One region of the Lysinibacillus sp. BNK-21 genome, then DNA from elsewhere that is predicted to be linked to it. Evidence: riboswitches for the same ligand, from Rfam matches in the RefSeq annotation. Region 1 holds a riboswitch; each other region holds the start of a gene.

Region 1 (8,120 bases):
ATTATTTCATAAAATTATTTAAGCAACAAATTGGTATTACGCCTAACCGATATAGAAAAAATTAAAAGATTGATTAAAATAATTTTCAATTAGTTGATTTTATTTTCAATAAAGATTTTATCATGATGTCATTATCTTGATCTTAATATGACAATTATCTATAAAATTGAGATTAAATAAAATAAATTTAAGTTAAAAACTATGTATAAACCCTATGTCTAGCGCATATATTTATAGTTTATACTTAAATATAAAAATTCTTTAACGATAATTATTATAATGTACTAGCAATTCTATTTTATATTTGTTATAGTTATAGACGAAGAGTTTGACTCACATTTTTTTCAGGAGGTAAACTAATATGACAAACGCAAATGATCGTAGCCGTCGCTTTACAACAGCAGGTGGTGCTCCAGTAGTAAGTAACCATGACTCTATGTCAGCAGGTCCACGTGGCCCTCTTTTACTTCAGGATGTATGGTTAGTTGAAAAACTAGCAAATTTCAACCGTGAAGTAATTCCAGAACGTCGTATGCACGCAAAGGGCTCAGGTGCATTTGGTACTTTTACTGTAACGCATGATATTTCACAATATACTAAAGCGAAAATCTTCTCAGAGATCGGCAAGAAAACTGAAATGTTCGCACGTTTCTCTACAGTAGCGGGTGAGCGTGGTGCAGCAGATGCAGAGCGAGATATTCGTGGCTTCGCCCTTAAATTCTATACAGAAGATGGAAACTGGGATTTAGTAGGGAACAATACACCTGTATTCTTCTTCCGTGACCCGTTACACTTTACAGATTTAAACCATGTGGTAAAACGTGACCCACGTACAAATATGAAAAATGCCAACTCTAACTGGGATTTCTGGACTTCATTACCTGAAGCACTTCACCAAGTGACAATTGTTATGTCTGACCGTGGTATTCCAGCTGGTTACCGTAATATGCACGGATTTGGTTCTCATACGTATAGCTTTATCAATGCTAATAATGAACGTGTTTGGGTTAAATTCCACTTCCGTACAGAGCAAGGCATTAAGAACTTAACTGGTGCCGAGGCTAATGAGATTATTGGTCAAGACCGCGAATCTTCACAACGTGATTTATATGAAGCAATTGAAAAAGGCGATTTCCCTAAATGGAAAATGTACATTCAGGTAATGACAGAGGAACAAGCTCGTGAGCTACCATACAACCCATTTGATTTAACAAAGGTATGGTATAAAAAAGACTTCCCATTAATTCCTGTAGGTGAATTCGAGTTAAACAAAAATCCAGACAACTACTTTGCAGAAGTTGAACAAGCTGCATTCGCACCATCTAACATTGTTCCTGGCATCAGCTTCTCACCAGATAAAATGTTACAAGGTCGTATCTTTGCATATGCCGATGCCCAACGCTATCGTCTTGGTGTAAACCACTATATGCTTCCTGTCAACGCACCAAAATGTCCATTCCGTACTTTCCATCGCGATGGAGCAATGCGCTTTGATGGCAATCTTGGTTCGACATTAAGCTATGAACCAAATAGCTATGGTGAGTGGGAGCATAATTTAGACCATAAAGAGCCTGAATTACGTATTGATGGTCATGCAGGTATTCATGATTTCCGTGAAGACGATAATAATTACTTTGAACAACCAGGTAAACTATTCCGTCTATTGACTTCGGAAGAGCAGCAACGCTTATTTGAAAATACCGCGAACGATATGGCTTCTGTTGAAGAGTTCATCAAACGCCGTCACATCCTTCACTGCTATCTAGCTGACCCAGCATATGGTGAAGGTGTCGCTAAAGCGATGGGTCTTTCCTTAGAAGGTATGGACCTTACAAATCCATATGTAAAACAACCAACAAACGTTTAATATTCCACTTTATTATTGATATCCAAATCCAACTTTTACTCCATGTGAATCCACTATTCACATGGAGTTTTTTTATTAAGAAAAGGCCTATGTCTATTTTTTTGACATAAGCCTTTTCTTTCATTATTGGTAAATTTGACTGCCTGCTTTTTTAAACTCCTCAGCCTTTTCTTTCATACCTTGATGGATCGCTTCAGTCGTATTCAAATCCTTATCTTTCGCATAATTACGAATATCCTGTGAAATTCTCATGCTACAGAATTTAGGCCCACACATAGAACAAAAGTGTGCTGTTTTTGCTCCCTCTGCTGGCAGTGTCTCATCATGATATTCCACTGCACGCTCGGGATCTAGTGACAGATTGAATTGATCACGCCAACGGAACTCAAAGCGCGCTTTAGACAGTGCATCGTCTCGTTGTTGTGCACCTGGATGACCTTTTGCTAAATCAGCAGCATGTGCAGCAATTTTATAAGTGATAACGCCCACACGAACGTCCTCGCGATTCGGTAAACCAAGATGCTCTTTCGGTGTCACATAACAAAGCATCGCTGTACCAAACCAGCCAATCATGGCTGCCCCAATGGCTGATGTAATGTGGTCATAACCTGGAGCAATATCTGTTGTGAGTGGTCCTAATGTATAGAAGGGCGCTTCCTTACAAACCTCTAATTGCTTGTCCATGTTTTCTTTAATCAGATGCATTGGTACATGACCTGGTCCCTCAACCATTACCTGAACATCATGCTGCCAAGCAATCTGTGTTAGCTCGCCTAGTGTTTCAAGCTCTGCAAATTGTGCCTCATCATTGGCATCTGCAATTGAGCCTGGGCGTAAACCATCACCTAAGGAAAAAGCAACATCATAGGCTTTCATAATTTCACAGATTTCCTCAAAGTGTGTATACAGGAAATTCTCTTGATGATGATATAAACACCACTGTGCCATTATAGAGCCACCTCGAGATACAATACCTGTCACACGATTTGCTGTTAGTGGTACATAGCGTAAAAGGACACCTGCATGAATGGTGAAGTAATCTACACCCTGCTCGGCTTGTTCTATGAGAGTATCACGATAAACCTCCCACGTTAAATCCTCTGCTACACCATTTACCTTTTCTAAAGCCTGATAAATTGGCACTGTTCCCACTGGCACTGCAGCATTTCGAATAATCCATTCTCTAGTTGTATGAATATGTTTACCAGTCGATAAATCCATAATATTATCTGCGCCCCATCGAGTTGCCCAGGTCATTTTCTCAACTTCTTCTGCAATGGAAGAAGATACAGCAGAATTCCCGATATTCGCATTGATCTTTACATGAAAATTACGCCCAATAATCATTGGCTCTGCCTCAGGGTGATTAATATTAGAAGGCATTATAGCACGCCCAGCTGCAATTTCTGAACGTACAAATTCAGGATCCATATTTTCACGAATCGCTACAAACTCCATTTCAGGCGTTATAATTCCCTTTCGTGCATAGTGAAGCTGTGTCACATTTTTACCTTTTTTAGCACGCAAAGGCTTTCTCGCCAACTCAGGGAAGACATTTTCTTGAATACGCGGGTCATCAACATGACGAAAGCCATTATCTTCCGGTTTAATGGAGCGTCCCTCATATGCTTCTACATCCCCTCGCTCTTGAATCCATGCATTTCGTAAGGCAGGTAAACCTTTCGTAATATCTACTTGGTAGGCTGGATCTGTATAGGGCCCACTTGTATCATATACTCGAATAGGAGCATTTTCTTCATTTCCAAAACTGCCTGTTGTCGGACTTAATGCAATTTCTCGCATAGGTACTAGAATATCTGGGCGTGATCCTTCCACATATACTTTTTTGCTTCCTTCAAAGCCGGAAATAATGGTAATATTCTTTTCACTAATTGCTGACATGAGCTACTTCTCTCCCTTAAATTTATTTTGATATAAGGACCGATTCTAGCTCACCCCAACAATCCAAAAAATAAAGGCCGAATCCAAAATAATTATTTGGATCCGGCCACGAATGTAAAGGTCTATTGATTGCATACTCTGCAATAGCTTCTTAACTTTCCCACGCTGGTATGAGCCAGATCAGGTCCAAAGGGTCAAGAAACTTCGTAGCGTTTCCCTCTCAGCCTGACTCATCAGACTCCCCTAGTTAATACTATTTAGTTTGATGCTAGTGTAGCAGATAATACTAAGAGATGGAAGTTATTTTTTATCTTACTAGGTAAATAATACTTCTGCAAAATAGATCACAATGGTTACAGTTATACAGCTTACAATGGTTGAAAATAAAACAGCTTGCGCGGCTGTTGCTGATTCTACATCATATTCCAATGCTAGACTAGAACTATTGCGGGATGTTGGAAAGGCACTAGCTATAAAGAGTGATTGTGCGACGACTCCATCTAATCCCAATATATAAATAATGGCCAATGCAACAGATGGTCCAATAATTAGTCGCGTAAAACAGCTGATAAAGACGGTTTTATTAAACATTGATTTCATCTCTAGTTGTGATAATTGCGCACCTAAAGTAATTAGAGCCACAGCAATAAATCCATCTGCCACATGTTCTACTGGTATTTTGATAAACTGTGGTATACCGATATCAAAATAATTCATAGCGACACCTATAATCAGCGCATGAATAATAGGCATTTTAAAGAAATCCTTGATGATTGTCATACCTGACTTTGTAGAAGAAATTAAATTGTATAAACCATATGTATACGTAGTCATATTTTGAAAGATTACGAGCATGACCTGAATGGCTACTCCAATAGGTTGCGTGGCAAATATCATTTGAGCCACTGGAATACCGTAATTACCCGAGTTAATGAGCACAACACTATTTTTAAAGACAGCAGCCTCTGTTCTAGCTAAACCTAACCCTTTTGCCATAAAGTGACTGAGTATCATTTGACTACCGATAAAGAGTACAATAAATAATCCGACCTCTCCCAGTACAGTTAATTCCACATGTGTTTCATATAAATTTACAAAAACAGCTGCTGGCATAAAGCAATATGTAATAAGCTGAGACAATGCTTTTAAATTAAAGCGAAATTTCTTTTGTAGTATAGCGCCTATTAAAAGTAACACTAAAATAGGTACAACAATTTGAAAGAAAATCATTCCGAGATACATCATATCAATGTCCCCCTTCCAGTGTTAATAGTAGTGTTGAATTCCTTCTAGGTCAATTTCTCCGGCTTTCACCATAAAGAAGACTGCCTCTATATTGAAGGCAGCCTTTCTTTTTAAGCAAGCTTAAATCGGTTTACAACTTCTTGTAGCTCGTTTGAAATATCGTTCATATTTTGAATAGACTCTGCTACTTTTTGTAATTCTACTTGTTGATCCATTGCAGAAGCACTTACTTGTTCCGCAGAGGCTGCTGTTTGCTCAGAAATAGCCGAAATACTTTGGATAGCCATGATTGCCTGATTTTTATGCTCTAACATGCTAGATAGTTTATTCATTAATTCACTAATAGAATTTGCAATTGAACCCGACAAGTCACTGCTATCTTTAAATGCTAGTTGCGTGCTTTGTACGGACTCATTTTGAGATTGCATTAAATCTGCATTAGATGCAATCACAGCAACCGTCTGCTGAGAATTTTCAAGAATACTTTCTACTGTACTCTTAATAATTTCTGTTTCATTCTTAGATTGTTCTGCAAGCTTTCTAACTTCCTCTGCAACTACAGCAAATCCTTTACCATGTTCACCAGCACGTGCAGCCTCAATACTTGCATTTAAAGCTAGCAGATTAGTCTGCTCGGTAATGCTTTGAATCGAAGCAATAATCTGATTAATATTGGCAATATTAGAAGCTAATGATTCCATTTGCTGCTGGATACGCCCATTCATTTGATTGGTCTCCATATTACGTTCTCTTAAACTTTCAACCTCATGCAATCCTTTTTCCGTTGTTACACCTGTTTTATGAGATAGCTCATCCATTTCATTAGAAAGAGCCGTAATAGCATCAATCTGATCTGATAAATCCATCATTCGATAATTTGTTTCTTCTGTATCCTCTGATTGCTTCGAAGCTCCTTGTGCAATCTCGTTGATAGCTACGGAAACCTCCTGACTAGAAGCAACTACCTCATTAAATGCCTCATTTACCTGATTAGAAGATTGGTTCAATAACCTCGTGGAATTTAGTACAGTTTGAATCGCACTATTGGTTTTATCTAACATATTATTATAGGCCACAGCAACTGCACCAATTTCATCAGGCTTAATATATCGCTCTTCTACCTTTTGTGTTAAATCCCCTTCGGCTGCAGTTTCAATCGATGCACGTAAAAATTTAAGTGGTTTTAATTGTTTATAGATGAATAACACACTTGCAGCTGTCATCAAAACCACCATAATAATGGAAGCAATAATCGTAAATACAAATACATGATTATATGTTTCTAGAATCTTTGATTCAGCTAACACGACTTGAACAGTCCATGTTTCGTCAATACCCTCTAAAATCATTGGAGCAAAAACATTATAGGCCTTTTCCTTCAGTTGATTAGAGTCAACGTACATACTTGTTAGTTCACCATTTTCCATTGTCTTACTAATACTTGTCCAAGTAGGATCCTCTTGCATATTGCGCCCAACTAGCTCATCACCAAAGCTGTTAGCTGTTAGCACACCTTTATTCGTAATAATTGCCGCATAACCGCCTTCTGGGGCATTCGATTTTGTTAAATCATTTAAAAAATCTATTGATACATCGGCAGTCAATACACCGAAAAATGTTCCGGAAGCATTGATTAATGGCACCGAAATGGTTGTCATCAATACAGATTGTCCGTTTACATTATAATCATAGGGCTCTGTCAAAACTGCACGTCTCTCTTCTTTTGGTACCCAATACCATTCAGAAATACTCTTATCATCAATACCTTCGATTAGAGCAGTCGAGATATCATTTCCGTTCTTACTTAAATAAGGGATAAAACGTTTTTTAGTATCTACTAAAGCAGCCTCAGTTGGTTCTAAAATAATAGAATCTTGCTCAAAGATTGCTCCTACTCCAAGAATGTCATTATTGCTAGCTAAATTGTTTTCCATTATGTCTATGACACCCTTGGTAGACAACGTATTATTCTTCTCCATGCTTTCTATGATACGCTTTGTTGTTTGTAATGTCGTATTGGCTTTCTTAAATCTTTCACTCATAATAGCTGCAGAGGATTCAGCAGTTTGCAATGTTCCATGCTCTGCGTCTTCAACACTTTGCTTTTTTATAATAATTCCCGTTATGACAGTATAGGATAAAAATAAAATGAGAAATAATCCTATTATAAGGGAAGAAAGTTTTAAGGCAATTCCTCTTGATTTTTTCATAACTAACACCCCCACTTTTATACTAATAATAATGGATGGATGATTGTATCACAATAAAATATTTAGCGAATAAAGTAGAAAATTTACAGAATTATAGAGAAAAATACCGATACTTCACCAAACATTTATTTTTCAATATAAAGGACTAATGACTTATTTGAATTGAGATTCATAGTAAAACACCCTCTTCGAATTCTAAATTATAGAAGAATATGATATATTAACTATTAAATAGAATGATTGGAGTGACTTACATGAAAAATAAAGCGCTATCAACATTAATGGCCACGGCTATTACAGCGACACTAGTATTACCAATGTCTACTGCGAATGCCGCATCATCTCAAATTCAATCAAATTCATATGAGACACATGTAGCAGCAGCAAAAAAAGTAATAGGTGAATCCGTAACGATCAAAAACATTACAAAAGATACTGTAATAACATCTAACGGCACATTTAGAATTCAATCGGCATTAAAGCCCCTATTTGATACTTCAAATAAAACAGCATTAACCAATGCCCGAGCTACAATTGTAGTGAAAAATGGTCAAATTACGGACGTTACCTCATTAATTTTAAACAAAGCAGGTACAAGCAAAAAATCTGTCTATTTTGATGGAGGTGACGCACAAATCTCTGGAGACCTCACTGTTAACGCGGACTATGTAAAAGTTCAAAACGTTAGTGTGGATGGTCAGCTTATCATTACCAACAGAGTAAAAAAAGCCGTTACACTCGATGAAGTAGCAGTAGATGAAACAATTACACTAAAACCAATTGTCACGAAAAAGGTAAGTTGGCTATATGTTACTTTAATCGATATGAAATCATCAAACATCAATTTGGGACGTACTAAAGTCAATGTATCTTCTGACCAAACTCTTGCCAAAGTA
Region 2 (8,120 bases), 2.3 Mb from region 1:
GGCAATCACCTCAATCGTTGAGTGCATCATCCAGGGAGATGTACGCTTCTTCGTAAACGGTCCCTCAAACGGCCAAGGACCATCCGTTTCTACCATCATTAGTTCAATGGGATAAGCATGAATTAGCTGTTGAATTTCCTCTTCGTACAAGCAATCTGGCGTAATAGAAATAAAATAACCTCGCTCTATCATGCGCTTCACAATAGCTTCATCCCCTTTAAACCAATGAAAATGGGCTTCGTGATGCTGATGCTTTTCCAGCAAATCACACACAATATGGGCGTCCTCATATACTGCGTGTAACACAATTGGCTTGTCCAGCTCCTTCGCCAATACAACAAAACGCTCTAATAGTGCCACATAGGGACGTTCATCAATCGCTTGCTCTTGTTTTAAATAATAAGGTAGACCCACCTCACCAATAGCAACCATATCATCCTGATGCGAATGAATCCAATCAAATAAAGCTGTCTCATCATTTGGACTTAGTAAAGGCTGTTCAGGATGAAAGCCAAAAGCAGCCTTTACTTGCTGATAGCTATTCGATAAACGCAACGTTCTTTCACAAGAGGAAAGTTGCATACTAACCGCGATTACAGCTTTCACTTCTTCTAATAAGGAAGGAATTTCCTCATCGGTGTACTGATCCAAATGAATATGCGCATCAATCAACATACATATCACCCTTTTCCTCCTGTAAATACATAAATAATTGTTGCTTTAACGCTGTGAATGCTGCAGAATGTCGAATTTCCTCTTTCCGAGGTCTCTCAAACGGCACGATGATTTCCTTTTTAACGGTAGCTGGACGTTTGGTTAAAACAAGTATGCGATCTGCTAAAAAGAGAGCTTCTTCAATACTATGTGTAACAAATAGAATGGATTTGCGGTACTCCTCCCAGATAGATAAAAGCCATGCTTGCATTTCCAGTCGAGTAAATTCATCCAACGCAGAAAATGGTTCGTCTAAGCATAAAATCGGCTTATCACTGACCATTGCTCGAATAAAGGACACACGCTGCTGCATGCCTCCAGACAGTTCGTTCGGGTAGGCATGGATAAAAGAGGCAAGACCAACCTTTTCTAACCATTCCTTGGCACGTTCAACATTTGGTTTATGTTGTAATTCCTCTACAAGCGTGACATTTTCTACTATTGTACGCCAGGGTAATAGACATGGCTGCTGTGGCATATAGCCAATCGTTCCTTTTTTTTGTTGGATATCCTCTCCATTCAATAAAATGGCTCCTTGATCAATTGGCGAAACACCACCAATTAATTGAAAAAGTGTACTTTTACCACTGCCTGAAGGACCAACGATGGCCACAAACTCTCCATCCTTGACGTCAAAAGAAAGTTGATCAAGGACTTTGAGCGCATCGAAGGATTTAGCGATGTTTTGAATGCTGAGCATGATAGCCTCTTCCCTTCACCATGAATTTTTCAATTAAACGAATACCACTAAACAATAGTAAGCTCAAGAGAACAATCGCAAAAATTGCCACAAATACGCGATCCGTACGGAAGGAGGATTGGGCTAGGGTCATGTAAACACCAATACCCTTTTTTGCACCAAGCCACTCCGCAATCACAGCCCCCATCACACTATATGTAGCCGCAATTTTAATGCCTGAAAAAATAGCAGGATAGGCATAAGGCCATTCCAGCTTCCAAAAGGTTTGTGCCCTTGTAGCACCAACCATGGCAAAATAATGCTTTAATTCTGGAGCTGTTTGTCTAAATCCATCCATCGCTGCAATGACAATCGGTAAAAAGCACACAAGACAGATAATGATAAGCTTCGGTAATAAGCCAAAGCCAAACCAAATAATAAGGAGCGGTGCCAAGACTAGAATAGGAACATTCTGCGACATAATAAGAATTGGATAAAACAGTTCTCGAATAAATGTAAATCGATGCAACACTATTGCCACCGTTAGCCCACAAGCGATGCCAATGGCCAATCCTAGTAGAGCTAATTGTACCGTAGCGAATGCATGTGGTAGAAAGGTTTGATACGACTGGATGGCTTCCGACAAAATACTACTTGGTGCGGGTACTAACCAATGAGGAACTTCAGCAAACCGCACGATTAGTTCCCATATGAACAAGAGGAAGGCGATAAAAATTATCGTCCTTCCCTTCTGTAATGCACGTTTCATTACTGATATTTCTCCGTTAATGTATCCATCGTAATACCCGTTGGCTGATATAAAATTTTCACTTGTGTAATGACATTAATGGCACCAAGTTCGATCATCTTCTCATTCATTTTTTCAATGATTTGGAGCAATGTTGAAAGCTCACCCTCCATCGTTGTTTCCAATGGATGTACCTCATATTTCACCCCAGAAGCATCGATCACCGCAATTGCTGCATCGACATATGGTATAACATCTTCATATTTCTCTGTCTTCGGAATGATTTGTACACTGATTAATGAATTTGCCATCTTATTTGGCCTCCTTTTTAGGTAAGAAATCATTAGTAAAGGCTTTTTTCGCATCAAATTCGCCCTCTAATACTTGATTGCTAGACATCCATTTCGCGTAATTTTCCCACACCGAAAGCTTTTGCTCTCCCCATTGCTTGGCATCGTCCTGGTATTTATCGGCCAGCCATTCCTGACTTTTTTGCACCAACGCTTTATCTAAATCAGGAGCTGCTTCGATTAAAATATCAGCCGCTTCACTTGGGTTTTCAATTGCGTATTCATAGCCCTTCGATGCAGCTGCCACAAAGGCTTTAACAACATCAGGATTGTCCTGTATCATTTTTTCATTTGTAGCTAAAACTGGCGTATAATAATCTAATTGATCACTATAATCTGTAAGATATAGCATATTGATCTTTTCCCCACGCAGCTCAGCTTCAATTCCTGTCCATGCATAATAAATCCAAGCAAAATCAATATCTTTTTCCATCATTGTGAAGAAATCTAAATCGCCTGCATTGACGATATCTAGCTTATTAATATCTGCCTTTTCTTTTTGCATGAGTGATTGTAAAACGGCTTGCTCTAATGGCGCGCCCCAACCACCATAGGTTTTACCTTCAAAATCCTTTGGCGATGTAATGCCCTTCGAAGCAATAGAAGCAAAGCCAGATGTATTATGCTGTATAATTGCTGCGATGGAGACCAGCGGCACATCCTGTACTCGTGCCTGTGTTATGCCTTCCTGATAGCTCACGCCAAAATCCGCCTTTCCAGAAGCAACAAGCTGATCTGCGCCCGCCTCACCAGGCATAATAATATCAACATCTAAACCCTGTTCCTCAAAATAACCGAGTTTTTTGGCAACATATAGTCCTGTATGATTTGTATTCGGCGTCCAATCCAGTACCACAGACACCTTTTTCAGCTTGTCTGCAGCCTGCTTGTCATCCTTGTCACTACAGCCTACTAATGTCAATAGTGCTGCCAATAAAATAAAAAACCATTTTTTCATGCGAAAGCCTCCCAGTTTGTAATATGAAAGTGTTCATGAATGAATGTTGTCACCAGAAGAAAGCGTATACAATGTTGGCAAGCTGTTGCTTGAAAACATAAAAAAACGCCTAGGATTCCTCCCAGACGTATTGCAATCAATCTTCAAAACTTTGCTTTTTGAATAGATGTTCCCTACGCTGGTACGAGCCAAATCAGGTTCAAAGGGTCAGCGTCTACCGGACACAATCTCAGCTAGCAATTACTAGCCCCCCTACATTCTTTCGCTATGAACTTTTCGATGATTATTATACCCATAGTTTCACTTAAATGACAAGGTGCTATTTTTGAATAGAGCTTAAAGCCCAGCGCTCCTAAGAGGCTGGGCATGCTATTAGCTTGGTTTCTGTTCTTTTTTGGCTGTTACAACATGAGAAATTGCTCCATCTGTTGCAATATCCACTTTAAATGAACCATTGGAATGGCGATCCGCACGAGACAATGCTTGTACGTCAATCATCTCTTGAACACCTTTTTCAGTTTCAATCACAACCTGCTCCTCGTCTGTTGCTTGAACAACTGCCACAATTCGGTGAGGGTTTGCTTTTAACTCTGTTAATACTTTTAGTCCACGTTTTGCACGACTTGCTACTTCAACTTCAGCGACATTCATTTTCTTCACGGCCCCACGCTGTGTCACAATCACTACATAGTGGGTAACATCTGGCTGTAATACATTGACGCCAACTAAGGCTTCTCCATCTTTTAGTGTGATCCCTTTCACACCACCTGTTTTCACACCTGTTACAGGTAGTTCCTCCATTGGGAAACGAATCGCATAGGCTGTATCTGTTGTGAGCATCAGCTCCACGTCATCAGTCACAAATGATGCATAGATCATCGCATCACCAGCCTTGACATTCATCGTTTTAATTGGCTTTGAATAACGCGTTACCGCATAGTCTGCGAGTGGTGAGCGCTTAATTTGGCCATCTTTTGTGGCTGTGAAGACATACGTATTTGGCTGGTCAAATGTTTCGAAACCATAAACCGCAATAATCGATTCATCTTCCCCTGTTGGTACAATACTTGAAATATGCTGGCCGAGATCCTTCCAGCGTATATCAGGCAGCTCATGAACAGGCTGATAAATATAATTGCCTCGATTTGTGAAAAGCAGTAGATGGTGCTGAGTATTTAAATTTGCTTCATACAATAAATAATCTGAATCCTTCATGGCAAAATCTTGCCCGTTTGAAGCGGCATGAGAACGTGTGGATGTACGTTTAATATAACCATCCTTCGTTACTGTTACGACAACCTCTTCACTTGGCACAAGGACATCCAATGTAATTTTGATTTCTTCAATTTCTTGCTCAATCTTCGAGCGACGAGGTTCTGTAAAGCGTTTCTTAATATCTAGTAACTCTTGTTTAATAACACGCACTAGCTTTGCTTCACTTTGTAGAATCCCCTCTAGCTTCGCAATTAGCTTATTTAACTCGTCCTGTTCCTGACGTAGCTCTGTAATATCCGTATTCGTTAAACGATATAATTGCAGGCTTACAATGGCCTCTGCTTGTACCTCTGTAAAATCAAACTTTGCTTGTAAATTAAGCTTCGCATCCTTCTTATCATTAGAAGAACGGATCGTCGCAATGACTTCATCTAAAATGGAAAGAGCTTTAATTAATCCATCTACAATATGAGAACGATCCTTTGCCTTTTGTAAATCATAAATGGAACGGTTTGTTACCACTTCTTTTTGATGGGCAATATACGCATCTAGCAATAATGGCAATGTCATCATCGTTGGACGACGGTTATGAATGGCAATCATATTAAAATTATAAGCTACCTGTAAATCAGTTGTTTTAAACAAGTACTGTAAAATTCCTTGTCCTGGTACATCCTTTTTCAGCTCAATTACGACACGTAAGCCTGTACGGTCTGATTCATCACGAATTTCTGCAATGCCTTCTAGTCGTTTATCTACACGTTGCTCATCAATTTTTTTCACAAGATTCGCTTTATTTACATCATATGGTAACTCAGTGATAACAATTTGCTCTTTACCACCCTTAATTGGTTCAACAACTGCTTGTGCACGGACGATGATTTTACCACGACCTGTTTCATACGCCTTTTTAATGCCATCAACACCTTGAATGATTCCACCCGTTGGGAAATCAGGTCCTTTAATCACCGTCATCAATTCATCTACAGTAACATTAGGCTTGTCTAAGCGCATCAACACAGCATCCAGTACTTCATCTAAGGCATGTGGCGGAATATCTGTCGCATAACCAGCGGAAATTCCTGTAGAGCCATTGACTAAAAGGTTAGGAAAACGTGCTGGTAATACAGTTGGCTCCATATCCTGATCATCAAAGTTTGGCACAAATTCGACCGTTTTCTTGCCAATATCTCGTAGCATTTCAGCGGCAATAGCTGATAGTCTCGCCTCTGTATAACGCATTGCAGCTGGAGGATCGCCATCTACCGAGCCATTGTTCCCGTGCATCTCAATAAGCATATGACGTGCCTTCCAGTCCTGACTCATCCGTACCATCGCTTCATACACAGAGCTATCGCCGTGCGGATGATAGTTACCAATTACATTACCCACTGTTTTTGCGGATTTACGGAACGGCTTATCATGTGTGTTGCCTTCCGTAAACATCGCATATAAAATACGGCGCTGTACTGGTTTAAGACCGTCACGTGCATCAGGCAACGCGCGGTCTTGAATAATATATTTACTATAGCGACCAAAACGGTCACCCATTACTTCTTCTAACGGTAAATCTTGAAACTTTTCTGTACTACTCATGCTTGGTCCTCCTCTTGTTGGATGAATTCATTCTCTAAAATGTTAGAATCATCCTCCATACCGAAGTCTACATTGGCTTCGATCCATTTACGACGTGGTTCCACCTTATCACCCATTAACGTCGTGACACGTCTCTCCGCTCGTGCACCATCCTCGATTGTGACACGAATCAATGTCCGTGTTTCAGGGTTCATCGTTGTGTCCCACAGTTGGTCTGCATTCATCTCACCAAGACCTTTATAACGCTGTAATATGTAACCCTTTCCAACCTTCTTGATGGCCTTTTGTAAATCACTTTCTGTCCAAGCATATTCAATGACTTCTTTTTTCCCTGTACCTCTAGAGACTTTATAAAGCGGCGGTAGTGCGATATAGACCTTCCCAGACTCAATGAGCGGACGCATATAACGATAGAAGAATGTTAATAGCAAGACTTGAATATGTGCCCCATCCGTATCCGCATCGGTCATGATGACTACTTTATTGTAGGCAGAATCCTCCACCGCAAAATCCGTACCAACACCTGCCCCAATCGCATGGATAATCGTTGAAATTTCTTCGTTTTTCATAATATCCTGTAGCTTGGCTTTCTCTGTATTGATTACCTTCCCGCGCAATGGCAGAATCGCTTGGAATGTACGGTCACGACCTTGTTTAGCAGAGCCACCCGCAGAATCACCCTCGACTAAATACAGCTCATTTTTTGCCGCATTACGTGACTGAGCTGGTGTTAATTTTCCAGATAAAATCGTACTACCCTTTTTGTTTTTCTTGCCATTTCGTGCATCCTCACGCGCTTTACGAGCTGCTTCACGCACTTGCTGCGCTCGAATCGCTTTACGAACAAGAGAAGCTGATAACTCTGCATTTTCCTCTAGCACATACAAAATTTGCTCAGACACTACACTATCTACTGCAGAACGAGCCTCACTTGTCCCAAGCTTGCCCTTTGTTTGTCCTTCAAATTGCAGTAAATGCTCTGGGATACGAACAGACACGATCGCTGCTAAGCCCTCACGAATATCTGTCCCCTCAAGGTTTTTATCCTTGTCCTTTAACAGGCCAATTTTTCTTGCATATTCATTAAAGACACGTGTCAATGCTGCCTTTGCACCCGTTTCATGTGTACCACCATCACGTGTACGGACATTATTAACGAATGATAAAATCGTTTCTGAATAACCATCGTTATACTGGAAAGCGAACTCTACTTCGATTTCATCCTGTACGCCTTCTACATATTTTACTGGATGAAGGACATCTTTTTCCTCATTCAAATACGCAACGAAAGCCTCGATGCCATTCTCATAAAAGAACACATCGCTCTTGCCTTCCTCGCGCTCATCAATTAATTCAATTTTTAAGCCCTTTAATAAAAAGGCTGATTCACGTAATCGTTCTGCTAACGTATCATAATTGAATTTTGTGACAGAGAAGATCGTTTCATCTGGTAGGAAATGAACAAGCGTTCCTGTCTGCTTGGTCTGCCCAATATTTTCAAGTGTTGTGACAGGCTGTCCACCATGCTCAAAGCGTTGACGATACTTTTTACCATCGCGATGGATTGTCACCTCTAAAAATGTTGAGAGCGCATTCACAACGGAAGAACCAACACCATGTAAACCTCCACTTGTTTTATAGCCACCTTGACCAAATTTACCACCAGCGTGTAGCACTGTAAAAATAATTTCTGGTGTCGGTTTGCCCATTTTATGCATACCGGTTGGCATCCCACGTCCAAAGTCGCGCACACTCATACTTTGATCTTTATGAATTGTGACAATAATATGAGATCCAAAGCCAGCCAGTGCTTCATCCACCGCATTATCTACGATTTCATACACAAGGTGATGAAGTCCA
Region 3 (8,120 bases), 3.3 Mb from region 1:
TGAGCCTTTGCGCATCCCTTTTAAAATAGCAATTTGAATAGCTTTACGAATATCCTCTTTTGTTGCATCTTTTTGAGAAAAATCAACTTCGCCATCAAGCCATGCCTCTAACCCATCTAATAATCCTTCTAGTAACGTTATATTGTGTTCTTTTTCAATTTTTTCGGCATGCTCATTTAGCAAACCAAATAACTTTTCGATATTTTCCATATCTAACTTCCTTTCACACAGAAAAGAGCCGTGACAAACACTTGTCACAGCCCCTTTGTCTAGTATTATCTTAGCCTAAAAGCAGCTTATTATGCTAGTGCTTTGACAGCTGCAATGGCCGCTTCATAGTTTGGATGATCTGTAGCTTCAGGTACATATTCAACATATGTTACTTTATTGTTTGCATCCACAACGAATACTGCACGTGTCAGAAGACGTAATTCTTGAATGTATACGCCATATGCCTCACCAAATGAAAGGTCGCGGTGATCTGATACAGTTTGGACAGCATCTATACCTGCTGCACCACACCAACGCTTTTGAGCGAATGGAAGATCCACAGATACTGTATAAATGACTACATTATCACCTAAGTTCGCTGCTTCCTCATTGAATCGACGTGTTTGCGCATCACATACACCAGTATCTAATGATGGTACAACACTAAATAAACGAATTTTTCCTTCTGAATCATTTAATGTTACAGGTGATAGGTCATTCGCTAATACCGTAAAATCTGGAGCTTGATCGCCCACCTTTACTTCATTTCCTACTAGTGTCACTGGACCATTTTTAAATGTTACTTGTGCCATCTAAACGCCTCCTAATCATCATATGTACATAATATTACTAAATGAAGGGAATTAATTGCAACTATGATAGCTTACATACATAGAAATAGATAAGACTGTCTCCTAAATTGAAACAGTCTTATGTTTATTGTTCATTTTTTTCCTCTAGCTTGGCTAAGTCTATTTTTTCTTCTTGCACAGTAATTTCTATATGTTCTTCTTGTTTTGGTAAAGTAGTCGGTGTTGAAGCCTTTTCAATAAAGATCTTTTCGTGCACCACTGTTGTATCGGCAAAATAATCATGTAAGCCTTGATTTTCTGGCAAAATCACTACCAAAATATACAGTGGCATAAAAATATTATTGATGATACGACCAATCCAATCACGGAATAACACATCTGACCAAGTTAGCTGATCGTGCTTTAATGAAATTACACGTAATCCGAACACCATTTTCCCTAGTGTTTGCCCAAAGAACTTGGTCATCAGCACAAAATAGCTATAGTAGAAAATTGCTGTAATAATAGAAATTGGCGCATACCAAACCGAATCAGATAAAGACCAATCCATTAAATAGAAGATAGGATTGACGAGTATTCCACCTACAGCAGAAATGATGAATCCATCTAATAAAAATGCCCAAAATCGTACCCAAAAACCAGCAGTTTTTAATGCATAGTTTTTTTCATGTGCCGATTCTCCTGAAGTGTTTATATAGAAGCCATTTTCCAATGAGGGTGAACCTTGCATAACAATTTCATTGTTTGTCATTGTGCTCCCCCCTTAGTATTCCCCATATAGATACATCATTTTCGGAGCGCTATAGTCCGTCATGATTTTCATTAGCATTTTTTCTTCGGCAGAGGGACCGAACATGGAGCCAATTTTCATACCTACGTATGATTGCCAGCCACCCATATCGTATGAATACTCAAATAAAGCTGCATCTTCAAGTCCATAATCCTCACGAAGAGCTGCAATGGCCGCTTCTTCATCACCAATTTCATCAATTAACCCTGCTTCAAGTGCTTTTGTACCGCCAAGAATACGACCATCTGCAACCTTCTTTACTTCTGCTTCAGACATATTACGTCCCTGCTCTACAATATCTACAAATTCTTCGTACGTTTCATTAATCATATCTTGCATCATTGCACGTTCCTCTGCTGTCACTTCACGCATTGGACTTAGCATATCTTTATGCTCTCCCGATTTAAACGTTTCAAATTTGACTCCTACTTTTTCAGCCAGCTCTTGATAGTTAATTGATTGCATGATGACACCAATAGAGCCTGTTATTGTATCACGATGGGCAAATATTTTATCTGCTGGTGCAGAAATATAATAACCACCTGAAGCTGCCATAGAATCCATTGATACATAAATTGGAATTTGTCGTTCTTCTTTTATTTTTAGTAGCTTTTTATAGATATCTGCAGATTCCTTTACACCACCACCTGGTGAATTAACGCTTAAAACAACACCCTGTATGGACTCATCATATAAAATATTATCCAATTGTTCTAAGAAAAATTGATGATCATAGGCAACTGGTTGCCACAATGTACTTGAGCCGATATCTTGAATTGTTCCATCTACCTTTAAATAAGCAATTCGCTTATCAAAATTCTCCCCTTCAATGACATTTTCATATACATCTAAGCTATTACCTGCCATTAAGCTATCAAAATTACCTAGGAAATCTGCTTTAAATAGCGCAAAAATGGTATTAATTCCTAACGAAAATAGTAAAAGAACACCTGCCACTACTAAAGCAACCCACCTTTTTACATTCATGTCTTTCCGCCTCCTCAACACGTAATACGTATGACTTGCCAATTTGTTTCATTTTTTTGCAATAATTAAACACAAAAAGCTTTAAGCTATGTATTTCCTCATATTACCTTACCTAAAAAAAATAAAAAAATCAAAGTCCATACCTTTGATGAACTTTGATTTTCGACATTATTTCCTAGGAAATATTATAATTGGAGGTGTTTGATTTCTTGTTGCCGTAATTCGACACGTCTAATTTTCCCAGAAGATGTTTTTGGTAGTTCCTCTACAAATTCAATAGCACGTGGATATTTATAAGGAGCAGTCAATGATTTAACATGACTTTGGAGTGTTTGAATAAGCGCTCCATCACCTTTTTCACCATTGCGCAGAACAATAAATGCTTTGACAATATTTCCTCTTACTTTATCAGGGCTCGCTATAACAGCAGCCTCTTTTACAGTTGGATGTTTCATTAAAGCATCCTCTACTTCAAAAGGGCCAATTGTATAGCCTGAGGATATAATAACATCGTCTCCTCGTCCGTCAAACCAAAAGTAGCCATCTTCATCTTTATAGGCACGATCTCCTGTAATATACCAATCCCCACGAAATTGTAAATTTGTACGTTCAGGATCATTTAAATATTTTTTAAAGAGTGCTGGCGTTTCGCGATGAACAGCAATATCACCAACTTCTCCGATTGTAACAGGTTTGCCCAAATCATTAATAATTTCAACAGTGTTGCCAGGAGTAGGTTTTCCCATAGAGCCAACTCTCGCTTCCATCCCTACCATTGTGCCTACCAATAATGTATTTTCCGTTTGTCCATAGCCATCTCGCACTTGTAATTTGAATGTTTCCAAGAATACTCTAATAACCTCACTATTTAATGGCTCACCAGCTGATACAGCTTGGCGAATTGCACTTAAATCATATTCATGTAAATTTTCAAGCGCTGCCATAAAACGATATTCAGTTGGTGTACAGCATAGTACATTGATTTTGAATCTCTCAAGCAATGCTAAATAAGAAGTTGCTTCAAATTTACCTTTGTAGACAAATGCAGTAGCACCACTGCCTAAAGTAGCTAGAAATGGACTCCAAATCCATTTTTGCCACCCTGGTGCTGCAGTCGCCCAAACAATATCATTTTCTTGTACACCCAACCAATATGGTGCTGTTGTTCGTAAATGAGCATAGCCCCAACTATGCGTATGCACTGCTGCTTTTGGATTTCCTGTTGTTCCGCTTGTATAGGCTAAAAATGCATTGTCTGTGCTTTTTGTTGGGATAGGATTTATGTAGGTTGTAGGTTGATTATTCATTTTTTCAAGTATGTTCTGCCAAGGTTCATGTGCATTCCCTATAACAAATTGCAGTATGTCTTGTAAATTTCCCACTTTATCGAACTGTTCAATATAGGGTTCAAATGCAATAACTGCTTTAGCATTTGCATGATGAATTCGATACTCAATATCCTTTGTTCTTAACATCTCAGAACTTGGAATAATAGTTAAACCCGCTTTCAATGCAGCAATATACACAATATATGCTTCAACCGAACGTGGTACCATTACTAAAATGACATCACCTTTCTTTAAACCTTGCTTGGTGAATACATGTGCTACTTGATTTGCTTTTTCCAATAAATGTGCATATGTAATACATTGGATGTCTTGGTTTTCTTCATAAATGATTAAAGCATTTTTGGCTGCATCCTGAGCATATTTTTCAATTTCCTCTACTATGTTATACCATTCTGGTGCAACTAAATCTTGTCTTTTCATGGCAATTGCCCCCTTTTGTTATGACACATTATAAAACTCTTTTTTCAGCATTTTCAATGGTTTGTGCTTAATTTCGGTAAAGTCATGACAACTATCATACCCTCCTATATGGCATCGGTCACATTTTATCTATAGGAAAACTTGCTATTGAATACAAATGAAAAGTATGGTACATTTTGGTCAACTAAAAGCAAGATTGCAGGGGGACTCGTAAGAGTTGAGAAGGTAAAACCTGACCCTTTGAACCTGTTAGTTAATACTGACGTAGGGAGCAATAAACATCGTTTTCAGATGAAAGGCTCTTTTCGTGCATTTTTACACAAAAAGAGCCTTTTTTGCATGCTTACGTCCATCCCTAAAGGAGGACTACAATGATTTTTCAAACAATTCGTCAACAGCAACCACTTATCCATTGTATAACCAATTATGTAGTGGCAAATTTTCAAGCAAATGGTTTATTAGCGATAGGTGCTTCACCAGTAATGGCCGATGACTACCAAGAGGTAGAGGAGATGGTGGCCATTGCTCAAGCATTATTAATTAATATTGGAACACTTAATGATCGCACAAAAAGTGCCATGTTTTTAGCAGGTGAAAAAGCCAATAAACTTGGTATTCCTGTTATTTTAGATCCTGTCGGAGTTGGAGCCACAACTTATCGTAAGGAAACCGTAAGATACTTACTTGAAAACATACACTTTGCCGTGATTCGCTGTAATCTCGGCGAGCTAGCAGCAATAGTTGGTGTAAATTGGCAACAAAAGGGTGTCGATAGTGGTCATGGCACTATCGCTATGGAATTAGAAGCCACATCATTGGCTCAACGCTATCAATGCATTGTTATTGTCACAGGAGAACGCGATTTTATAACTGATGGCAAGCATAGCCAATGGATCGCTGGTGGTCATCCACAAATGACGGAAGTAACGGGTACAGGTTGTTTACTTAGCGCAATTTGTGGCGCAGCCTATAGTGTAAGCCATAATCCTTACCAACAATTAACAGAAACACTTACTTACTATAAAAAAGCAGGTGTACTGGCATCCGCATTTACTGCAGACATTGGTGATTTTCAAATAGCCTTACTCAATGCTATACATCGCTTATCAAAGGATGGTGCAGCTTCATGCATATTGTAACAACAATCGCTGGCTCAGATAGTGGTGGAGGCGCGGGTATACAGGCTGATTTAAAAACATTTCAGGAATTAGAAGTGTTCGGTACTTCTGTTATTACTGCTCTAACTGCTCAAAATACTTTGGGTGTAACAGGTGTTTGCCCTATTGACGTTTCCTTTATAAAAAAACAATTAGAGGCCTTAGTAGAAGATTTTCCAATCGCTGCGATTAAAACAGGAATGCTTTATTCCTCAGAAATTATCAAAGCAATTGCACACAAGATCAGGGAGCTAAACATTCCACTGATTGTTGATCCGGTGATGATTGCAAAAGGTGGGGAAAGCCTATTACAGCAAGAAGCTATCGATGCCTTACGCTCAACTTTATTACCACTTGCTACGGTTGTTACGCCCAATATACCCGAGGCAGAGACACTTACTGGGAGATCTATTCATCATTTTGAAGATATGAAAGAAGTAGCTCAAAGCTTGTTACAGCTAGGTGTACAATGTGTCATCATTAAAGGTGGTCATTTAGCAGATCCACTTTATGCCATTGATTATGTATTTTGCAAAAATGGACGTTCTTTTTCTTTGCAGTCTCCACGAATCCAAACAAAAAATACGCATGGTACTGGATGTACATTTTCCGCAGCACTTACTGCTTTTCTTGGACAAGGATTTGCTCTGGAAAATGCCATTATGGAAGCTAAAAAATATATCCAATTAGCTATTATGTTTAATTTATCGATTGGAAATGGTCATGGACCCACTAATCATTTTGCTTATCAACAGTATAAGGAAGGCTGTGAGGTGATTATTCATGAAACGTGAGGATTTGGAGCTTTATTTTATTATGGGTACGAGCAATGTTCCTCCTCAAGAACAACCTATCTATATCCTAGAAAAAGCCTTGCAAGCAGGCATTACAATGTTTCAATTTCGTGAAAAAGGTCCTCACGCGTTAACTGGACTTGCCTATGAACAATTTGCACGCCAATGCCAAAAACTATGTCATCACTATCATGTGCCCTTTATCATTAATGACGATGTTGATCTAGCGATACGACTAGGAGCTGATGGTGTTCATATCGGACAAGATGATTTACCTGTAAGTGTAGCACGTAAAAGAATCGGGAACATGATTCTTGGTGTATCTGTCCATTGCGAGGAAGAATTGCAAATAGCTATTAACCATCAAGCTGATTATGTTGGTATCGGTCCAATCTTTCCAACATCCTCTAAAAGTGATGCACAACCACCATGTGGTACATCTTTTTTACAGGAGGCTCATTCATTACATCCTGAATTACCAATTGTAGCAATCGGTGGAATTAATTTCACAAATGCACATTCTGTATTTCAAACGGGGGTTGATGGTGTTGCTGTTATTTCAGCTATTTGTCAAAGCAAAGATGTTGATCATACAGTAGCTACATTTAGATCCCTATCTCGTATAAATAAATGATCAATAAACAAACTAAAACCAGTGCCTTTTACGGTCACTGGTTTTAAGTTTATAAATGCTTAATCAGCATTTATTGGTTGTTGTTTGGCATACCTTTTAATTGAGATTCTGCCATTTGTACAAGACGTTTAGTGATTTCACCACCAACGGAACCGTTGGCACGAGCTGAAGCTTCAGCTCCTAATTGAACACCAAATTCTTGTGCAATTTCGTATTTCATTTGATCTAGTGCTTGTTGTACACCAGGTACTGCAAGCTGGTTTGAACTACGGTTGTTGTTTGAAGCCATGTTTCTCACCTCCTTGTGAATATAGAATGTGCGATATTAGATTTTTAATACAAAAAATTTAGAGGTAAATTGTACCTCTATTGGAATAACAATATCCATACAAAAAAGCCGTCTCAAAATGGGCTTTGAGACGGCTTTTGAATCCTTATAGTAGATCTGCAAATTTATCTTGTTGTTCTTCTTTCTTAGGGAAAATATAGACCTCGCGATTCTTCACTGCTCGCTCGATCAATTCATCAAAGTCAGAGAAGCTTTCATAATGCTCAACCTTTTCAAGCTTCGGTTTTGTTTTTGGACTTGCTGGTGTAAAAATCGTGCAGCAATCTTCAAATGGCTGAATAGATGTTTCGTATGTGCCGATTTTTTCTGCAATATCAATAATCTCTAATTTATCAGTTGAAATCAGCGGACGAAGGATAGGTGTATTTGTTACTGCGTTTATTGCTGTTAAACTTTCAAGCGTTTGACTCGCCACTTGTCCAAGACTTTCGCCCGTTACAATAGCAAGTGCACCAATTTCCTCACGCACCTGATCAGCAACCTTCAACATCATTCGGCGTGTTGTCGTCATCGATACATTAGAAGGTACTTTTTCTTTAATAAGAACTTGTATTTCAGTAAAAGGAATGACATGCAAACGAATACTAGCACCAAATTTTGTTAATTCATTGGCAAGCACTTTAACTTTTTCCAATGAATTTTGGCTTGTATAAGGTGGACTAAAGAAGTGAATTGCCTCTAATCGCACACCACGCTTCATCATTAAATAACCCGCGACAGGGCTATCAATACCGCCAGATAGCATTAATAAAGACTTGCCATTTGATCCTACAGGCATTCCACCTGCACCAGGAATGACTTGTGCCATCATATAAGTTGCATCATGGCGAACTTCTA
Region 4 (8,120 bases), 3.8 Mb from region 1:
TTAGCGGTGAAAGTAGGAGTAAATATCCAAAAAGATCAGTATCTTTATATAAGCTGTTCGACTGATAACCTAAAACTCGCACAAATAATTACTAAAATTGCCTATAAAAATGGTGCTAAACAAGTTTTTGTCGATATATCCGATGATGAACTTGTACGTGCTCGCTATGAAGGGGCACCAAAAGACTCATTTGATTTCTTCCCACCTTGGAAAGTGAAGGAACGTGAATGGTTAGCTGAACATGGTGCTGCTTTCTTAAGCATTAGCTCACAAAATCCCGATTTATTAAAAGGTATTGAGCGTGATAGAATCATGGCATTTCAAAAAGCATCTGGCCAAGCACTTGCCAACTATTATCAATGGTTACAAGCAGATAAGTTTAGCTGGTCTGTCATTGCTGCTCCATCTAAAGCTTGGGCAGCAAAGGTTTTTCCTCACCTTCCAGAAGAACAGCAAATGGATGCATTATGGGAAGCTATCTTTGCAGCCACACGTATAGACGTTGAAAACCCTGTTGAAGCTTGGCATACACATGATCAGGAATTACATAGCAAAGCTGATTATTTAAATGCAAAGCAATTTAAGTCACTGCACTATACTGCACCAGGCACAGATCTAACAATTGAGCTGCCTCCACACCATGTGTGGACAGGGGGTAGTAGTATAAGTACTCAAGGCCAAACATTTATGGCCAATATGCCAACTGAAGAAATTTTTACAGCACCGTTAAAAACAGGTGTTAATGGTTATGTATCAAGCACTAAGCCTTTAAGCTATGGTGGCAATATTATAGATAATTTCACACTAACATTTAAAGATGGTCGAATCATTGACGTCAAGGCGGAGCAAGGCCAAGAAATTTTAGCTTCCCTTATTGAAACAGATGAAGGTTCTCATTACCTTGGTGAAATAGCATTAGTACCACATCAATCACCTATTTCACAATCCGACCTATTATTTTACAATACATTGTTTGATGAAAATGCATCCAATCATTTTGCCATTGGTAGTGCATATGCTTTTTGCATTGAGGGCGGCAAAGAAATGACTTCTGAGGAACTAAGCGCGCATGGTCTCAATCAAAGCTTGACACATGTAGACTTTATGATTGGCTCTACCAAAATGAATATAGATGGAATAACACATGATGATCAAATAGACCCAATATTCCGTGATGGAAATTGGGCATTCTAAATAATCCATTCCTACTAATAGTATTCTAGGCTAAGTATGTTAAGGTTGTCATAAATTATCCTTAGATTTTCCTAGTAACCTATTGTATAATTGTTTTAGGGAATTTTAGTAGATCATTTAAGTAGAGAGGAGCTCTAATAATGTTCATTACAACTGTTCTTGGCTTTTCAGCAGTTTTATTAATTTCAACGGGATTCTTCATCCACTACCTACAAGTTGGTTTAGATAGCAAGTCTTCAGTAACTGTAGATCCAAAGCCAAACGAAAAATTTTAATGTGTAAAAAACAGCTACTATTTATAGGTAGCTGTTTTTTTATAGCTTACATGTTATTTCATCTACTAAATCGTATGAAACTGCTCCTTTATTGTAAAAATTATCTGAATAAAGTCTTTATTGTTTGCATATTGAAAATTTTGCTCTACAATATTTTTTGTAAGGAAGGGAGCAATATTCATGACAATGTTACAAGATATTCTAGAATTTAACAAAGAGTTTGTACAAGAAAAAAAATATGAGCCATTCATCACTACGAAATATCCTGATAAACGTATTGTTGTTTTATCTTGTATGGATACTCGTCTTGTAGAGCTTTTACCAAAAGCGATGAATTTGCGTAATGGCGATGTAAAAATAGTGAAAAGTGCTGGTGCGTTAGTGAGCCATCCTTTCGGTGCAGTTATGCGTAGTTTATTAGTTGCTGTCTACGGCCTACAAGCTGATGAAGTGTATGTTGTTGGACATTATGACTGTGGTATGAGTGCGGTTGATCCTGACGCCATGCTTAGCGAAATGGTACAACGAGGCATCGATCCAGAAACAATCAAAATGTTGGAATATTCTGGTTTTGATTTGAAAGAGTTTTTACGAGGTTTCGGTGATGTAGCAACAAGTGTTAAGAAAAGTGTCGATACAATTCGTAATCATCCATTAATGGTAAAAGACGTACCTGTTCATGGTTTAATAATTGATCCAAATACAGGTCATCTAGATTTAATTGAAGATGGAAATAAACAATAAAATTATTTCTTCATACATTAATAAAAGAGCAAGTGCCTATCCTCTCTATGTGGAAGATAGGCACTTATTTTTCTATTCATCCTCTAAACGTGCATACATATAGTGATCTACCCAATGACCATTGATATACAGTAGCTTTCTTAGCAGACCCTCCTGCTGAAATCCAGCCTTCTCTAATACACGCATGGAGGCATTATTTTGTGTCGATACGTAGGCCTCTACACGATGTAGACCAATTTGTTCAAATGCAAATCGGACCACCATATTCACAGCTTCTGTGACAATGCCCTTTCCAACATAAATCTCATCCATCGCATAGCCAACAAATGCACTCGAGTACGGTAAGCGTTTGACAGCATAAAGTGCAATATGCCCTATTAGATTATTTGTACTATGCTCAAAAATACCAAAAGTAAATTCACGCTTAGACTCCATTAAATAGAGACTTTCTTGAATTTTTTTGTATTGAGCATCGACTGTATAGTATTCAGGTCTTTGCAGTGGCTCGTATATAGACCAAAAGTATTTATTACGGCTTACGAGACCCGTTAAACTTCGTGCATCTTTTTCTTGGAATGTGCGGATGTAGCATTTTTCCCCCTTTATTGTTACCACATTCCCACCCTTTTTTCTTAATAGATTCCAAATTTTAAGCACCATTTCTCCACACTAGCCTTCCAATAAAAATCAATACGTTTCTCTTTGTTTCATTGGCTACAAGCCATAATTGCAAACCCTATTTATATTTCATTGTATGTAAAAAAACAGGCTGCTACAACCAAAACAGCTTATGTCTTATTGTCATAGCAGCACAATTCAATTATTTAGTTTTTTGTTCTTTCTTTTTCTCGTTTACTATTTCTAAGCTGGAGGAATCAGCATCCTCTAGTTGAGTATTGTCTAACACATTTGTTAAATGAAGACCACGTCTTTGAGCCTCTCGTTCAATGTGTGCAATAGTTTCCTGTAGCACCTGAACACGTGCATACTTTTTGTCATCTCCAGCGACTAAGACCCATGGTGCATCTTTTTTATCTGTCTTTTCAAACATCGCATTTGCTGCTTCAATATACTGAGGTGTTTTATCTCGATTGCGCCAATCCTCGGCTGTTAACTTCCAAGATTTATAAGGGTTTTGTTCACGTTCTTTGAAGCGTTTTAATTGCTCCTCATCTGAAACATGAAGCCAGAACTTAATAATTATGTAATCTCCAGCAGTTAAAATCTTCTCGAAATTATTAATTTCTTCATAAGCACGAGACCATTCATCCTTTGTTGCGAATCCTTCGATGCGTTCTACTAGTACACGGCCATACCACGAGCGATCAAAAATAGCGATTTGCCCATGTTGAGGCAATTTTCTCCAAAATCGTTGTAAATAATTGTAGCGTAATTCATGAGCTTGAGGAGCAGAAATAGGATGTACAACATAACCACGGGGATCGACACGTTCGATTAATCGTTTAATAGCGCCACCTTTACCAGCTGCATCCATTCCTTCAAATACCAAGATCAAGCCAATCTTGTTTTTTAATAAAAATTGTTGTGCGTTCAACATTTCATATTGGAGTACTTTTAATTTCTTTTTATACATCTTTTTGTCTAGTTCAACAGTTAGATCTAGATTTTTCAAATTTTGTGTCATGAAACTTCACTCCTTTTATTTGGCTATTCTTATTGTACTAAAGAAATATATGGATGCCTATCAGACATGGTAAATTGTAGGTATTAATAGTAAAACAACACGATACATTGTTGGAAATTTCCGTTATAATAAAAAAAGTGACAGTACTATACTTATTTGTCTTTTCCCTATACAATCTAACACGAAGGGAGAGGAAAACATGCCTCGGTTTATCTTGATGACAATCTCTTATCTTGTCTCAATCATCCTAACCTTTTCATCCTTTTTCGTGAACATCAACGGTCAATCTTCGCTAGAAATCGCTAATCGTTTTTCTGTTGTATTTGCACCAGTTAGTGTAAGTCATGTAATTTGGATTATCATTTATTTTTTACTCGGTTATTGGTTAGTTATGAACATGAAAAAGACAACTTTGAAACAGTCTGCGCTTTTTAGTTGCATAAATATATTACAAGCATTGACGATATATGTCTGGCACCATGAGTTATTTATTGTTTCTCTTGGCATTACATTACTCTTAGTCTTGTACTTGTTTATGTTGTATAATACGTACCCACTTCAGGACAAATCCTTGTTTGGTCGTATTCCTTTCTCTATTTATTTAGCATGGATGACATTTATTTTTATCACAAATACAAGCTTTACGTTAACGGCTTATGGTTGGAACGGCTTTGGTCTTAGTACGCCTCTTTGGGCAGTGATTTTACTTACTTTAGGAGGAGCCATTGCGCTACATATCCGTTTCCATCACTTTGATGTTATGTATCCAAGTGTTTTTATTTGGGCTTATATTGGAATCGCCATACATAATGGTTTTGATGAGCTACTTGTCACTACAGCTGCTTTATTTTTATGCGGTGTTCTCTTTGTTGGCATTTTATTTATTAAAAAAAATCCTGCCTACCAAAAATAAATTGGTTAGCAGGATTTTTTCATTACATCCTATTCTTCGTCTAATGACGTTAAGATAATTGGTTTATCTTTTGTTACAATGACTGAATGTTCGATTTGAGCTACAAGTGATTTATCAGGTGTCACGAATGTCCAGCCATCACCTGCTTCTACGATATGCTCTGCATTTGCTGAGATAAATGGCTCAACCGCAAGGACCATACCTTCTTTCATAATAGTAGAATCCCATGCATCGTAATAATTTAAAATATGGTTTGGTTCATCATGTAAAGATTGACCTAAGCCATGACCTGTTAAATTCATAATAACAGTTAACCCATTAGCATTTGCCTCGCGTTCAACAGCTTTACCAATTTGATTTAATTTAGATCCAGCCTTTACCTTTGTCATTGCTCGATCAAAGGCACTTTTAGCAACACGGCAAAGCTTTTCTTTGTCCTCATAGCCATCACCCACAACAAATGAAATACCTGTGTCAGCAAAATAGCCATTTAAAGAGCCTGAAACATCAATATTTACGATATCTCCCTCTTGAATAACACGCTTTCCTGGAATACCATGTGCTACTTCTTCATTGACGCTAATACATGTATACCCTGGAAAATCATATTCTCCCTTTGGTCCTGAAATAGCGCCAGCCTCTGCAAACATGCGACCAGCAATTTCATCAAGCTCAAGTGTTGTAACACCTGGTTTTGTGGCAGCTTTCATTGCTTCGCGAATTTCAGCACAAATGCGTCCTATTTTTTTAAAAGCTTCAATCTCTTCTTGCGTTTTTACAATCATGTATAACGTCCCTTTCATCTAATATCTATTCTTTAATATAACATAACTTTTTATGCGTATAACGATAAACGCTTTAAATATTGTATGCTTTCCTACTTTGCAAAGTGCTAAAAGAGTTATTCACGACAAAAAAGTCCCTCCACTCCTGTGAAGGGACTAGCATTAAGCTTTTCTTTGCATTAATTGGGGAGCGGCTGTGAATAAAAGAACACCAACGATAGCCGTTAAAATGGTTGCTGGTAGCATATATGTACCATTGTAGATGATGGAATAAATCCATGCATTTTGGTCACCCGCATATTCGGCAAAAAATACAGCACCAGCAATTGTATGTGCTGTGTATCGTAAGAAGCCTGCGAAAACGGTACCTATGATTATATAAAGTGCCATTTTTGTTTTGTTCATATGTTTAGCAGCGTCTAACACTGGTCCACGTACAACCGCCGCTAATCCTACAACAGTAAAAGCAACGCCATAATCCAGTAATCCTTGTAGCCAGTGCACGATATAAGAACCAAACATTGTTTGCATAACACCCACAAGTAGTCCCGTAGTAAGACCAGCTACTAAGCCCCAGCGAAATGCTATTAACATAATCGGTACCATAACAAGACTAACTGAGCCGCCTTGTGCCCATACTTTAAAGGAAACCTGATCCAGTACGAGACCTATCGCTGCAAAAATCGCAATCTCCACTAGCATTAATAGTCTTTTTTTGTCCATACATATTCTCTCCTTTGTTCCGATGTAGGATACAAGAGCAGGAATAGAAAAGCGCTGATATGTCTCTTTCTGACACCTTTTTCCTTTAAGGACGAAAAAACGATGTCAGGACAGAGCCTCACATCGTACAAGTGTCGGTTTCTATCCACATCCCTACGCAAGCGTTAACTTACAGGTTCGAAGAGTCAAGGCATTACGTGCCCAGTCTCAGCTGACATCATCAGCTCCCCTTGTGGTCGTTACATCTGAATTTATTTGAACACTCTCATTGTACGCAATGGATTGAAGGATTACAACCTTCCATACATCATTTTTTTGAAACTTTGCTGTTTTTCATGCGTAAATATTTAAAAAGGAGGTACAACTATGGAGAATCAAAAAATTTTAGCTGCCTTTAGTTATCTTAGTATTTTCTTCGCCCCTTTTATCGTTCCATTAATTGTATATTTCGTGACAAAAGACAGTGATGTAAAAAGCCATTCGATTCGTGCACTTGTCTCTCATTTAATACCCTTTGTTTTTGGCATTCTATTCTTTATTGTCTTTGTTTTTTCTACATTTAGTTTAGATCCAACCTCCAGTAACAAGACAGTGATGATTATTTGGTTTGCTTCATTCGCCATCTATGCTCTCGTCTCACTCGGTATTGTGATTTGGAATATAATTCAGGCTGTTCGTGTTATCCGTTAATGTTTTATTTTTAAGTGAAACAGGTAGTAGTAATTGTAAAAGGAGCTGTTTTGGGATGAAAGTATCAAACGTTGTAAAAACTGCCGTTAAGTTAGCACCTATTGTTATTCCTATCGTAAAAAAAGTAATGGCTGCAAAAAAGGGCACAACGCCTACAACCACAACTCGAAAAAAATAAAACGAAGGCGTATTCCTTTTAGAAATACGCCTTCGTTTTATTTCACTTCAAAATGGGTTTGACTATGGCCATTTAATGTTTTTTCCACATGTAAAACTGCTGGCATCGCAGATTTCAATTCAGGTACATGCGAAATAACGCCAATCATACGACCAGAATCCTGCAAATCAATTAATGTATCGATTGCTTTATTTAGTGATTCCTCATCAAGCGAGCCAAAGCCCTCATCAATAAACATCGTTTCAATATGAATATTACCTTGGTAGCTTTGAATCACATCTGCCATCCCCAATGCAAGGCTCAACGAAGCATTAAATTTTTCGCCACCTGATAAAGTTTTGACATCTCGTAATTGATCTGTATAAGCATCATAAACATCAAGACCAAGGCCACTTTGCTTCGCATGCTTTTCTAATCTATCTGAACGTCTAAGCTCAAATTGACCGTTTGATAAATGATACAGACGTATATTGGCAGCTTCTGTAATTTGATCTAAGTAGTTAATTTGTATATAACGCTCAAAGGATAGCTTTTTCGAGTTTTGTCCATTTAATAATCCATAGAGCTCCTTTACTCGCCCTGCTTCTTGTTCAAGTAAATGAAGCTCTTTCGCTATTTCTTCCACCTTTTTACTAAAGCCTTGGCATGCTTGTATAAAGCCATTGATCTGTTGTAAACGTTTAAATGCTTCCTCATAGGAAACTCGATGCTGTTCTACTCTTGCTTCCATCGCCTCTAAATCTTGCTTCTCTTTTCCTTGAAGGTATGTAGCCCCTTCGGTAATCTGAATTTGCAACGTGTGTACTTGTAAAGCATAGTCGCTACATGCTTTTCGAAGTGCATCCAATTGTATGGCACTCCGTTTAGCAGTTGCATAAGCCTCATAGCTTTCGAAACCTATTTCTTGCATATCTGCTGAAAATTGCTGAAGCTTTTCATTCATTTTAAGCTGTAATTCCTCAAAGGACTGTTT

The links. Region 1 has a riboswitch for thiamine pyrophosphate ahead of thiC (phosphomethylpyrimidine synthase ThiC). Riboswitches for the same ligand answer to the same signal wherever they lie in the genome.
Region 2: it holds a riboswitch for thiamine pyrophosphate, as region 1 does, so the genes downstream of both, ACMGGO_RS10375 (ABC transporter substrate-binding protein) here and thiC (phosphomethylpyrimidine synthase ThiC) in region 1, are expected to answer to the same signal.
Region 3: it holds a riboswitch for thiamine pyrophosphate, as region 1 does, so the genes downstream of both, thiM (hydroxyethylthiazole kinase) here and thiC (phosphomethylpyrimidine synthase ThiC) in region 1, are expected to answer to the same signal.
Region 4: it holds a riboswitch for thiamine pyrophosphate, as region 1 does, so the genes downstream of both, thiT (energy-coupled thiamine transporter ThiT) here and thiC (phosphomethylpyrimidine synthase ThiC) in region 1, are expected to answer to the same signal.

What each region holds. Positions count from the first base shown of each region.
Region 1 covers NZ_JBLQTS010000001.1:4,298,470-4,306,589, forward strand. Annotated here, with positions in the region: gene ACMGGO_RS21595 (helix-turn-helix transcriptional regulator) at 1-65, shown strand, start outside; gene ACMGGO_RS21600 (catalase) at 362-1,867, shown strand; gene thiC (phosphomethylpyrimidine synthase ThiC) at 1,991-3,769, opposite strand; TPP riboswitch at 3,910-4,024, opposite strand; gene ACMGGO_RS21610 (AEC family transporter) at 4,085-5,014, opposite strand; gene ACMGGO_RS21615 (methyl-accepting chemotaxis protein) at 5,125-7,224, opposite strand; gene ACMGGO_RS21620 (S-layer protein) at 7,479-8,120, shown strand, end outside.
Region 2 covers NZ_JBLQTS010000001.1:2,033,412-2,041,531, reverse strand. Annotated here, with positions in the region: gene ACMGGO_RS10395 (TatD family hydrolase) at 1-675, opposite strand, end outside; gene ACMGGO_RS10390 (ABC transporter ATP-binding protein) at 665-1,414, opposite strand; gene ACMGGO_RS10385 (ABC transporter permease) at 1,389-2,162, opposite strand; gene ACMGGO_RS10380 (thiamine-binding protein) at 2,162-2,452, opposite strand; gene ACMGGO_RS10375 (ABC transporter substrate-binding protein) at 2,454-3,449, opposite strand; TPP riboswitch at 3,603-3,713, opposite strand; gene parC (DNA topoisomerase IV subunit A) at 3,822-6,260, opposite strand; gene parE (DNA topoisomerase IV subunit B) at 6,257-8,120, opposite strand, start outside.
Region 3 covers NZ_JBLQTS010000001.1:1,028,973-1,037,092, reverse strand. Annotated here, with positions in the region: gene ACMGGO_RS05215 (class I SAM-dependent methyltransferase) at 1-210, opposite strand, end outside; gene tpx (thiol peroxidase) at 300-803, opposite strand; gene ACMGGO_RS05205 (RDD family protein) at 928-1,554, opposite strand; gene sppA (signal peptide peptidase SppA) at 1,567-2,580, opposite strand; gene mbcS (acyl-CoA synthetase MbcS) at 2,766-4,349, opposite strand; TPP riboswitch at 4,540-4,637, shown strand; gene thiM (hydroxyethylthiazole kinase) at 4,721-5,488, shown strand; gene thiD (bifunctional hydroxymethylpyrimidine kinase/phosphomethylpyrimidine kinase) at 5,476-6,300, shown strand; gene thiE (thiamine phosphate synthase) at 6,290-6,934, shown strand; gene ACMGGO_RS05175 (alpha/beta-type small acid-soluble spore protein) at 7,005-7,223, opposite strand; gene thiI (tRNA uracil 4-sulfurtransferase ThiI) at 7,369-8,120, opposite strand, start outside.
Region 4 covers NZ_JBLQTS010000001.1:477,469-485,588, reverse strand. Annotated here, with positions in the region: gene ACMGGO_RS02385 (aminopeptidase) at 1-1,194, shown strand, start outside; gene ACMGGO_RS02380 (hypothetical protein) at 1,335-1,469, shown strand; gene ACMGGO_RS02375 (beta-class carbonic anhydrase) at 1,650-2,213, shown strand; gene ACMGGO_RS02370 (GNAT family N-acetyltransferase) at 2,286-2,873, opposite strand; gene ACMGGO_RS02365 (polyphosphate kinase 2 family protein) at 3,034-3,858, opposite strand; gene ACMGGO_RS02360 (hypothetical protein) at 4,058-4,771, shown strand; gene map (type I methionyl aminopeptidase) at 4,801-5,556, opposite strand; gene thiT (energy-coupled thiamine transporter ThiT) at 5,719-6,279, opposite strand; TPP riboswitch at 6,413-6,520, opposite strand; gene ACMGGO_RS02345 (DUF4870 domain-containing protein) at 6,646-6,969, shown strand; gene ACMGGO_RS02340 (hypothetical protein) at 7,025-7,147, shown strand; gene ACMGGO_RS02335 (AAA family ATPase) at 7,185-8,120, opposite strand, start outside.